DNA from 2 places in the Gordonia rubripertincta genome. Region 2 is predicted to be linked to the other one. Evidence: predicted binding sites of a transcription regulator. Region 2 holds the regulator's gene; the other holds the start of a gene.
What was found. Region 2 encodes HspR, which represses chaperone genes until heat shock. Its sites were predicted from a motif close to ANNTGAGTNNNNNNNACTCANNT; they were not measured.
Positions count from the first base shown of each region.

Region 1: the regulator HspR is predicted to act here: its motif matches at 4,173-4,195, upstream of clpB (ATP-dependent chaperone ClpB).

Region 1 covers NZ_CP136136.1:556,139-562,279, forward strand. The annotation lists gene selB (selenocysteine-specific translation elongation factor) at 1-1,393, shown strand, start outside; gene clpB (ATP-dependent chaperone ClpB) at 1,551-4,103, opposite strand; gene RVF83_RS02405 (esterase/lipase family protein) at 4,330-5,577, shown strand; gene RVF83_RS02410 (DUF2784 domain-containing protein) at 5,641-6,027, opposite strand.
Region 2 covers NZ_CP136136.1:710,969-717,109, forward strand. The annotation lists gene RVF83_RS03110 (FAD-binding oxidoreductase) at 1-1,086, shown strand, start outside; partial or broken gene RVF83_RS03115 (hypothetical protein) at 1,103-2,180, opposite strand; gene RVF83_RS03120 (hypothetical protein) at 2,264-3,358, opposite strand; gene RVF83_RS03125 (antibiotic biosynthesis monooxygenase family protein) at 3,398-3,700, opposite strand; gene RVF83_RS03130 (SRPBCC family protein) at 3,776-4,243, opposite strand; gene RVF83_RS03135 (heat shock protein transcriptional repressor HspR) at 4,298-4,696, opposite strand; gene dnaJ (molecular chaperone DnaJ) at 4,700-5,896, opposite strand; gene grpE (nucleotide exchange factor GrpE) at 6,080-6,141, opposite strand, start outside.

The DNA.
Region 1 (6,141 bases), 150 kb from region 2:
ATTGGCCGACACCGGGCTCGCCGAGGCTCCGATCGTGGTGGTGTCCGCACTGGAAGGACGGGGGCTCGACGAACTACGCACCACCCTCGATGCGGTCCTCGCCCGGACGCCACGGCCCCCGACGTCGGGCCGCGTGCGCTTCTGGATCGACCGTTCCTTCACCCGCACCGGGGCGGGAACCGTCGTCACCGGCACGCTGGCCGCCGGCACCATCGGGGTCGGAGACACCCTGGAGTTGGTGGGCGCCGATGCGCCCCGGACTGTCGATGTCCGCGGATTACACAGCGAAGGAACAGCTCTCACGACGGTGGAGCCGGTCAGCCGGGTCGCGGCCAACCTCCGCGGCGTCGGGGTCGACGCCCTGGCCCGCGGCGACGCCCTGATCACCCCGGGCGCGTGGCATTCGTCGGCTCAGGCCGACATCAGGCGCGTCGGCGGGGTCGCGTTCGACGAGGTGCCCGAACATCTCGTCGTCCACCTCGGTACGGCGGCACTCTCCGCTCGGCTACGTCCCTTCGACGCCGATCACGCACGTCTCACATTCGCACGCACCGTGCCGCTTTCGCGGGGCGACCGCCTGGTGTTGCGGAATCCCGGTCAGCGGATCGTCGGCGGCGGGACCGTCCTGCATCCCGACCCGCCCGCACTCCGTCGCCGCGGCGATTCGGCTCGCCGGGCAGCGGTTCTGGCGCAGATGGGCGACGCCGACGGCGCCGCGGACGAGGTCGCTCGACGTGGCGCGGTGCGCCTGCCGGAGCTCCGGCGACTCGGTCTCGTCGGCGATGAGGACACGGCGCCGTCCGGGGTCCGGGTCGTCGACGACTGGTGGGTCGACGAATCATCCTGCGCTGCATGGACCGGGCGTCTGCGTTCTGCGGTCGGCGAAGTCCATGAACGGGAACCCATGTCGGCCGGTCTGTCGATCTCGGGAGTCCCTGCGATGCTGGAACTCCCGGACGCGGCGCTGTTGCCGACCGTGATCGCCGAGGCCGGGGTCGCCTCCGTCGACGGGTATCTCTCGATGCCTGGCCATATCCCGGATCTCGGTGACGCCGAGGAGGCGATGAGCGCACTGGAGCGGCGTCTGGCCGAGGACCCGTTCCGCGCCCCCGAGGCCGACGACCTCAGCGCGCTCGGACTCGGCGCCAGAGAACTCGCCGCGGCCGAACGCACGGGCCGCATCCACCGACTCCGCGACGGCGTGGTGTTGCTGCCGACCGCGCCGGCACTGGCCATGCGGTCGCTCGCCGCGCTGGACCAGCCCTTCACGACCACCGAGGCACGCCAGGCGCTCGGCACGACACGGCGGGTCGTGATCCCACTACTCGAACACCTCGACGCCCGGGGGTGGACCCGTCGTATCGACGCCGGCTACCGCGAGGTCGTGCGCTGAGCCCACTGGTCGCCACCGCCGAACCTCGTTTCGACTGCGCGACCTCGATCGACGTCGCATCGTCGAAGTGAGGTCCACCCGTCGGGTGTCATATACCGAGGACAACCAAAAGGGGCCCACCCCCGAAGGGATGGGCCCCTGGTCGCGTCACTCGTGATCAGCCGAGGACCAGCGACTCGCCGTCGGCACTGACGTTCACCGGAACGATGTCGCCGTCGCGGATGTCGCCGGAGAGCAGCTGCCTGGCGAGCTGGTCGCCGATGGCCTGCTGCACCAGGCGGCGGAGCGGACGGGCGCCGTACAGCGGATCGAATCCACGTGCACCCAGCCATTCCTTGGCCTTCGGCGAGACCTCGAGGTCGAGGCGACGCTGGGCCAGCCGCTTCTTGAGCTGTCCGAGCTGGATGTCGACGATCGCCACCAGCTCCTCGGGGCTCAGCGGGTCGAAGATGACCACGTCGTCGAGGCGGTTGATGAACTCGGGCTTGAAGGCCGAGCGCACCGCGTTCATGACGTGTTCCTTGTCGCCACCGGCGCCGAGGTTCGACGTCAGGATCAGGATGGTGTTGCGGAAGTCCACCGTCCGTCCCTGGCCGTCGGTGAGTCGACCTTCGTCGAGCACCTGCAGCAGCACGTCGAACACGTCCGGATGGGCCTTCTCGATCTCGTCGAACAGGACCACCGTGTACGGCCGACGCCGCACCGCCTCGGTCAGCTGACCACCGGCCTCATACCCGACGTAACCGGGTGGAGCACCGACGAGCCTTGCGACGCTGTGCTTCTCGCCGTACTCGCTCATGTCGATGCGGACCATCGCCCGCTCGTCGTCGAACAAGAACTCGGCGAGTGCCTTGGCCAGCTCGGTCTTGCCGACGCCGGTCGGGCCGAGGAACATGAACGAACCCAGTGGCCGGTTCGGGTCGGCGACGCCGGCCCGGGCACGACGCACCGCGTCGGAGACGGCCTCGACGGCAGCCTTCTGTCCGATGACTCGCTTGCCCAGTTCGTCCTCCATGCGCAGCAGCTTGGCGGTCTCACCTTCGAGCATGCGTCCGGCCGGGATTCCGGTCCACGACGACACGACCTGTGCCACGTCGTCGGGTCCGACCTCCTCCTGGAGCATGACGTCCTGCCCGGGATCGGTACCGGTCTTCTCCAGCGCGGCCTCGAGTTCCTTCTCCAGTCCGGGGATTCGGCCGTACCGCAGCTCGGCTGCGCGTCCGAGGTCACCGTCGCGCTCGGCGCGTTCGGCTTCTCCACGGAGACGATCCAGCTCTTCCTTGAGGTCGCGTACCGCGTCGATCGCGGTCTTCTCCGACTGCCACCGTGCGGACAGCTCGTTGAGCTTCTCCTTCTGGTCGGCCAGTTCGGCGCGCAACTTCTCGAGCCGTTCCTTCGACGCCGCGTCCGTTTCCTTCTGCAGCGCAACCTCTTCGACCTCGAGCCGGCGGACGATGCGCTCGACCTCGTCGATCTCGACGGGGCGCGAGTCGATCTCCATCCGCAGCCGCGACGCCGCCTCGTCGACGAGGTCGATGGCCTTGTCGGGGAGGAAGCGCGAGGTGATGTAGCGGTCGGAAAGGGTTGCGGCAGCGACCAATGCGGAGTCGGTGATGCGCACACCGTGGTGCACCTCGTACCGGTCCTTCAGGCCGCGCAGGATGCCGATGGCATCCTCGACCGACGGTTCGCCGACGTACACTTGCTGGAATCGACGCTCGAGCGCGGCGTCCTTCTCGATGTACTTACGGTATTCCTCGAGGGTGGTGGCACCGACCAGCCGCAGCTCACCACGAGCGAGCATCGGCTTGATCATGTTGCCGGCGTCCATCGCGGAATCGCCTGTGGCACCGGCTCCGACGATGGTGTGCAGCTCATCGATGAAGGTGATGATCTGGCCGTCGGAATTCTTGATCTCGTCGAGCACGGCCTTCAGCCGCTCCTCGAACTCGCCGCGATACTTCGCGCCGGCGACCATCGAACCCATGTCGAGGGAGATGACGGTCTTGTTCCGCAGCGACTCGGGTACGTCACCGGCGACGACACGCTGGGCGAGGCCCTCGACGATCGCGGTCTTGCCGACGCCGGGCTCACCGATGAGGACCGGGTTGTTCTTGGTCCGTCGGCTGAGCACCTGCACGACGCGCCGGATCTCGGTGTCGCGACCGATGACCGGGTCGAGCTTGCCCTCGCGGGCGGCCGCGGTCAGGTCGGTCGAGTACTTCTCGAGCGCCTGGTAGGTCGACTCCGGGTCCTCGCTCGTGACCCGTCGGCTCCCGCGGACTGCGACGAACGCATCCCGCAGTTCCTGGGGGGTTGCTCCGGCGTTGTGCAGCAACTTGGCGACATCGGAGTCACCGGTCGCCAGACCGACGACGATGTGCTCGGTCGAGACGTACTCGTCGCCGAGTTCACCGGCCAGCTGCTGAGCTGCGCTGACCGCCGCGATCGATTCGCGGGAGAGTTGTGGGGTGGCACTGGCCTGCGCGACCGTCGGCATGCGGTCGACCAACATCTGGGCCTGCGCACGAACATTCGACGGGTCCACGCCCACTGCCTTGAGCAGCGGCGACGCGATGCCGTCGGACTGATCGAGCAGTGCCACCAGGATGTGGGCGGGCCGCACGTCGGGGTTGCCAGCACTGGCCGCCGCCTGCACAGCAGCGCTCAATGCCTGCTGTGTCTTCGTGGTGGGGGTGAAGCTGTCCACTCGCGTGCACCTTTCTCTTTAGTCCAACAGGCTCAAGTATGAGCCATACGAGGGATGCAACGCCAACAAAGTTGAGTCCATTCCGCTCATGCTTACCATTTTTGTGATGTGTGCCACTCACCCCAGGGTCGCGGTTTCTCAGAGGAAGCGCCACCCGCACCAGCCCGGTGACGAGACACTCGCCGATCCGGGCTCAGCTTTCAGTGGACAGACGTACACTGAGATCATGCCTGCCGAACCTGTACGCACTCGCGAACTGCCGGCGTTGGCAGCCTTGGGCCGCGATGAGCTGAACAAAGCGGTCGCGGGGATCGCGACCGTCCATTCATCCGTGGCCGATACCGTCTTCACCGGCCTGCGGGTCGTGTGGGGTCCGAGGGTCCGCCCCGCCCAGATGGTGCACGACGCGATCAGCACGTCCATCTACTCGGCGATCACGTCGACCGTCGACGTGGCCGGTGACCTGGCCGAGTCGCTGGCGGTGCACAACAGCGGCGTTCCCTCCGAGACCAAACGAGGCGCCGTGGCCCTCGGCATCCTCGACGGACTGATCGGCGATCAGCTGACCGCCGAGCATTCGCCCCTGGCCCCCGACATCGCAATCCGCGTCGACGGCGCGGCCGTTCCCATCACCCCGGATGGACTCGCGACCGCCTTCCCCGAGGCAACCGGACACCTGACGATTTTCCTGCACGGCCTGATGGAGACCGAGTTCGCGTGGGAACGCGGCAAACGGCCCACTTACGGCACTCGCCTCGCCCACGATCTCGGCAGCACCGAGGTTCAGATCCGGTACAACACGGGACGCCATATCAGCGAAAACGGCCGCGATCTCGCGCGACTGCTCGACGACCTGGTCTTGCTGTGGCCGGTTCCGATCACCGGCCTCACCCTCATCGGCCACTCGATGGGCGGTCTGGTCATCCGCAGCGCATGCCATCAAGGCGCTGCGCGTGATGCTTACTGGCCCAAGCTCGTTCGACACACCGTATGCCTCGGCACTCCCCACCTCGGGGCACCGCTGGCTCGAGGAGTCCACCGCGCAACGGCAGCGTTGCGCCTGTGGCCGACGAGCCGACCGTTCGGCACCTTGCTCGGTCGTCGCAGCGCCGGGGTTCGCGACCTGTTCCGCGGGGCCGTCACCGAGGAACACTGGCGGGACGCCGATCCGGAAGCCTTCTCGCAGCCCGCCGTCGACTATCCGCCCCTGATGGAGGGGGCGCGACACCTCTACGTGACGGCCACGGTGACCCAACGTCCGGACCACCCGTTCGGCCGCATCGTCGGCGACGGATTGGTGCTGACCAACAGTGGCGGTGGTCGGGATCGCAAGCATCACCTCGGATTCGAGGTCGACGACGGATTCCACATCGGCGGCGCCCACCACTTCACCTTGCTCAACGACGACGCCGTGTACGACTGGATGCTCCCGCTGCTGAGACCCCGGCGCGCGCTGCCGCGGGGCACCCGCTGAACCCACCCGCCGTCCGTCACGATCGCGACCTCGCTCCACAAGCGCTGGCCCCAGGTAGCGCGTCTACCCCGAACTCGCGATTTTGCGGTGGCGCGAACCGGTCCGCACCCGCCACCACAACCACACCCACGACACGATGACCAGCACAGCGACCAACCCGCGCACCAGCCCGAGTGCCGACTCCGGGTAGATCACCCCGGTCAGGTAGTTGTCGATGAATCCGGTGGGCGGCAGTCCTCGCTCGCCCGCCTGGTGACGCGCCCAATTCTCGGCGTCGGTGAGTGGGCACTCCAAGCCCAGGACCACCGATGCGATCCCCCAGGCCACCGCGACGAGGTGCAGCAGGATCGTGCGCGGCCACCGCCAGGCGATGAACCCGCCGAACATCACGTACAGCAGGAACATCATGTGCAGGACCGCTATGCCGTCGGCCAGGACCCGATAAGGCATGTGTCCAGCGTAAATGGGGCGGGTTCGTCAATCTGCCGATCTGGGACACACGTGTATCGGACACTCGGAGCGAGGACACCCACTCGACGGAAGGACGCCTTCGGTGAGCACCAG
Region 2 (6,141 bases):
TTCGTGACCAACGTCTACACCCGGATGTTCGCGATCGATCCTGACCTTCGGGATCTGTTCGGCGTCTCGATGGCCGCACAGCAGATCGCCTTCCATCGCGTGATCGACCACGTTCTCGAGGCCATTCCCGCGGAGTCCGGTCACGCCGACCTCGTCGAGTTCCTCGCCCAGCTCGGCCGCGACCATCGCAAGTTCGGGGTCGAACCCGAGCACTATCACGTAATGTATGCGGCCCTCATGGGCGAGTTCGCCAGTCTGATGGAGGGGTACTGGGACGAGGAGGCACAGCAGACCGTCTCACAGGCGATGATGCTCGTCACCGGCGTGATGCGCGGGGCCGCCGAGACCGCCACCCATCCCGCCCGGTGGACGGCGGAAGTCGTGGAGAAGTACCGCATCAGCCGCGACCTCGCCGTCGTGCGTCTCATCTCGCATGCGCCGCTGACGTTCCACGTCGGCCAGTACCTCGAGGTGCACGTCCCGCAATGGCCCAAGCAGTGGCGCAACTTCTCGCCGTCGATCCCGCCGAACCCGGCCGGCGAGCTGGAGTTCCACGTCCGGGCCATTCAGGGTGGGACGGTCAGCTCGGCCATCGTCAGCGAGACCAGCATCGGCGACGTCTGGACCCTGTCGCAGAGCCATGGCACGCTGCACGTCGACCGGGATCGGCCCGTCCTGATGGTGGCCGGCGGCACCGGACTGGCCCCCCTGCGTGCTCTGCTCATCGAGATGTCCAAGCGCGCGGACTCGCCCCCGACACACATCTTCTACGGGATGCGCTACCCCGGTGAGCTCTATGACCTGAGCGTTCTGCGACGGATCGCGTCCACCAATCCGTGGTTGCAGGTCACCGCGGTGTCGGAGGAGGAGAGCGATCCGTGGTGGATCACCGCGGTGGCGACGCCGGCCGAACTCGGGATCGACCACGAGATCGGCACGCTCGCCGACGTCGTCGTCAACGCCGGGAACTGGCAGGACCACCAGGTGCTCATCGCCGGATCGGCGCAGATGATCGAGGCGACCCGACGCAAACTCATCATCGCCGGGGTCCGCGCGAGCCGCATCCAACACGACCCGGTGTACTGACGCGCCGGTCAGGGCGTCAGGGCGCCGGCGATCCGGCTGCGGGGACCTCGACCGTGGTCGTCTCGGTCTCGGTGATGGTGAACGGTCCCGGGATCTCCTCGGTCACCGTGGTCGTGCGGGTGACCGGGCGCGGCGTGCTGGTGATCGTGGTCGTGCGGGCCCGTCCGGTCTCGGTCTCGGTCTGGGGTGACCGTCTTCGCGTCGGCGGTGATCGTGACGGCCGCTGGTGTCTCGGTGACCGTCACCTGAGTCGGTTCGGGGGTCTCGCCCTCGGCGGCCAGGAGCAGGGTCAGGCCGACCGCGCCGAGAAACACCGCGGCACCGATCGCAGCGCCGACGAACCACCAGCGTCGTCCGGTCGACACCCGCGTGGCCGCCGCCGGGGCCGACAGCGCCACCAGGGCGGCGTCGGCCGCGCCGATCGCCGAGGCGAGCGGCGGATTGTCCGCGACGGTGACGGGACGCTGGGCGGCGTATTCGAAGGCGGGGGCGATGCCCGGCATCTCCGCGCCGGGTCCGACCACGATGATCGAGGTGATGTCTCGACCGCGCGGCAGCTTGGCGATCGCGGTTGCCAGTGCCGATGCCCCGTCGGGATCGGTGACGGACGCGAGCCGGTGGGTGGTGAAATCGGCTGTTCCGAGGACCGCCCCCGAGGTCGTGTCGACCGTGGCCACCGTCGTACCGGATGCCGGTGCGGCCTCCCGATCGAGATCCACGACCGCGACGACGCCGCCACGGGTGGCATGAGTGCACGCGATCTCGGCGAGTGCCGAGGCGTAACCGGTGACGACGACACGGTCGTGCCAGGATTCGGCGGCGCCACTCGACCCGAAGGCCTGTGACAGGTGCTTGCGGACGTCCTCGCGGGACACGGAGACACCGATCAGGTCGACGACGACGGGCACCGAATCGACCAGCTCGACGATCGCGGCCTCTACCGCGGGAGCCGACGGATCAGGCAGGTCGACGAGGTTGCTGGCCAGGATGTGGCCATCGGCGTCGCGCACCACGGATGCGATCTGATCGTCCACGACGGATATCCCGAGAACCACGGATCCGGGCAGTCCCCCACTCGCCGGATCTTGGGTCATCGTCACCTCCACATCGACATTTGCCCATGCAGCCTAACGGCTGGGGCCGAATCTGTGGCAGCCGGACCGTCGGTGGTACCTCGTCAGACCGAGTCGGCGGGATGCTGGGTGTACGCGGCGTCGCGTACCGCCTCGTCGGTCTCCAACCCCGCACCGAGCGCCCCGCCGACGGTTGCCAGTGAGCACGTCAGCCACGCGACCTCCAGGTAGTCGGTGATTCCGGGGTCGTGACCGAGGGCGTCGCCGAAGACCTGAGGGACCACGAGGCACAGCGCGCCGACGGTCGCGAGGACGAAGAGAGCGGCATAGAACGCCGCGACCCCCAGCGCGACGGTGATGACGGTGACGGTGTTGAACAGGACGATCTGTTCGCGCGACTGCCGCGACGATCCTCGTTCCCAGAGGTTGGCGCCGATGATCAGGGTGGCGGTGATGGCGACGATCGAGCCGACGGCGACGCCGGTGAGGCGGACCCAACCGAAGGTGTCGGCCAGCAGCCAGATGTCGGCGGTGACCAGCGCGAAGACCCCGGCCGCGATGGCGCCGGTCAGTGCCCGGGTCAGCCCGAGGGCGAGGCGCCACGGCCGGTTGGCGCGCACCATCCCGGAGAGGAGGCGGAGATTGCCGGTGAGCACCCGGGCGGTGAAGGCGGTGCCCTCGTCGTCGACGTCGGTGCCCAACTGGCGGACGCGGTGCCGCAGCGGCGACTTCGACGGGGACTTCTCGTGGTCTCGGAGGTCGTCGGCGTCGGCACCGAGGAGTCGGCCGACGAGACCGATGACCGTGGTCCGCGCCCGCTGTCGTAGTCCGGTCGGACCAAGGGCGGGCACCGACAGGACCGCGACGCCGTGCACCGCGTTCGCATGCGCGACGACGGGGCGCCGGCCCACGTGGAGGGGGAGGTCGGTCAGACAGACCACCAGGTCCCATTCACGTTCGAGGAGAACGTCTCTCGCGGCGTCGACGATCTGGGCGTCGGTCGCGGGCGGCTGCACCAGGGATGCCTCGACGACCTCGATCTGCCATCGGGCTCCGGGGAAGCTGGTCTGGACGTGCTCGGTCAGGTCTGCGTCGACGAGCTTGCGCGCGAGCCCGATCGGTTGTCCGGGAGCGGCCACGACTCCGAGGACGACCACCGCTTCCTCGCCGGATGACGGCGAATCGTCCTCGAATTCCATGGAGAGGCTTCCTTTCGCGGCCGCCCCGGGACGGCCTGATCAGGCGTTGAAGGTCTCGATCAGGGTGTGCTGTTCGACGGCCGACGGAGCCTGCATGCCCGAGGCCTGGTCGTCGGAGTGCGATGCGCGGAACGAATCAGACTTCAGCCACGCCAGGAAGTCCTCCTTGGCGTCGAACTCCATGGTGGAAACGTAGGGCAGGCCCTCGGCCTCCGGACGCATCAGGGTGGCGCGGTGCAGGCCGGGAACACCCTTGAGCGTGGTGCGCATGGAGTCCGAGAATGCCTTCTCGAAGGCCTCGGCGTTCTCGGTGACATCGATGCGGTTGGTGATCACGAACATTTCGTCGACTCCTGGTGCGGGTCTGATAGGTCTCCGCCATCTTATCGACATGCTGTCGGCAAGATGGCGGTGGCATCAGCCGAACCGGTTTGCGAGCGCGCGGAGCGTGCCCTCGATGCCCTGCCCGTTCTTCTTGTCGTAACCGATCAGCTCCATGATCTTCGGGAACTTGAGCGTGGAGTAGTCGAAGGTCTCGGTGACCTGCGTGGTGGTCGGCGACGTGGCGACGAGCTCCCAACGCCAGTGATGGCCCATGGGGTGCTTCCACTCGACGACGCGGTCGGTGTCGACGTCGGTCGCGGTGGAGGTGATCGTGTACGGAACACCGAACTGCTTCATCCCGACGCTGAATCGCGCGCCGGGGGTGAGCTTTTCCGGACCCTTGACAGGCGTGTCCCGCACCGTCCCCGAACCGTCCAGTTCGGGATGACGATGCGGGTTGGCGATGAGAGCGAAGACCTCGGCAGCCGGCGCGTCGACGACGATGCGCCGTGAAACGCGGTGCGGGCCCGTGTCAACGGTGGTGACGGTGTCGGAAGCCATACCTCCAAGGTACGCGGGACCTACCGGTCGCCCTGACGAAACGAACCGGACCGTTCAGTCGCCGGAGCGCTTCCGCCGCGGCTGCCACACGACGAGGGCATTGGTCCGGGGCACCGGGACGAGCTCGCCCCCGCGACGATTCCGCGACGCAGCGACCTCGTCGGAGAGCTCACGGACACGCTGCTGCAGCGCTTCGACCTGATTGCTCAGGTCGATGATCCGTTTGATCCCTGCGAGGTTGACGCCCTCCTCCTGCGAGAGACGCTGGATCTCACGCAGGAGGTCGACGTCGCGGGAGGAGTAGCGGCGACCGCCGCCGCTCGTGCGTTGCGGGGTGACCAGACCGAGACGGTCATAGGTCCGCAGGGTCTGGGCGTGCATGCCGGCGAGCTCGGCGGCCACCGAGATCATGAAGGTCGCGCCGTCGGCGTCGAAGTTCTTCTGACCGGCCATGACTCACTTCCCCCAGTTCGCCCGTGGATCGAAACCGCTTGCCCGCTCGGCCTGATCGTAGGCACGCATCGCCTCGATCGCAGCGTCGTCGAGCTTGTCCGGCACCGCGACCTTGACCGTCACCAGCAGGTCGCCTGCACCGCCGGACCGCTTGGGGACGCCGCGGCCGCGCACGCGGAGCGTGCGGCCGTCGGTGGTGTTCGGCGGGATCTTGACCCCGACCGAGCCCTCGAGTGTCGGTACCGACACCGTCGCGCCGAGAACCAGTTCCGAGATCCGAACCGGGAGCTGCACCCGAAGGTCGTTGCCGCTGCGCGTGAACTGCTTGTGCGGCGTGACGTGGACGACGACGTAGAGGTCGCCCGAAGGTGCTCCGCGACGTCCGGCCTCACCCTGGCCGGCCAGCCGAATCCGTTGTCCGTCTTCGACTCCGGCCGGGATACGCACGTTGATGGTGCGCGTCCGGTTCTTGACTCCGCTGCCGGAGCAGTCGGTGCACGGGTCGTCGATCCGCGAGCCGGTGCCCTGGCAGTCCTGGCAGGGTTCGCTGAACCCGAAGGCACCCTGGTTGCGGCTGACGAAGCCGGAGCCGTTGCAATTAGGGCACACTCGCGGGCTGGTGCCGGGCTTGGCACCCGACCCGTGACAGGTGGTGCACGGGGACGGGCTGGTCACCCGCAGCGGGACCGTCGTGCCGAGCGCCGCGTCCTTGAAGGACAGCGACGTCTCGGTTTCGAGGTCCTTGCCGCGACGGGGACGGCTGGCCGTCGATGTGCGTTGGGATCCGCCGCCCCGGTTGAAGAGTCCGTCGAAGATGTCGCCGAATCCGCCACCGCCGCCGGCCTGACCGCCGCCGAACAGGTCGCCGAGGTCGAAGTCGCCCCCGGTCGTGTACGTCGTACCGCCGCCGGGGAAACCGCCGCCCGGGAACCCGTTGCCGCCGCCGCGGAATCGTCCGCCGGCGAACATCGCACGGGTCTCGTCGTACTCCTTGCGCTTCTCCGGATCGCTCAGCACGCTATGGGCTTCGGACACCCGCTTGAAGCGCTCTTCGGCCGCGGAATCGCCGGGATTGGCATCCGGGTGCAGCTCGCGTGCGAGCTTGCGATAGGCCTTCTTGATCTCTTCAGCCGAAGCGTCAGAAGCAACGCCCAGGTCCTTGTAGAAGTCGTGTTCCAACCACTCACGTTGTGGAGCCACCAGACGTCACCTCCTTCAAGTCTTCTGTTGTCTGGATGGGTATTTCAGTTGTTCCCCCGCCCCCTGAGGTGCGAGCGGAGCGAGCCACGAAGGGTTCCTCGCCCTTCGTGGCTCGTCGCTTGCGCTCCTCGCACCTCAGGGATCGGTGGTCGGATCGCCCCTCATGCACGGGCGATTGTTGCCTTATTGTGCACCGGTCTGGTCGCCGGCGGGCTCGGGATCGGTGACCGTCACCATGGCGGTGC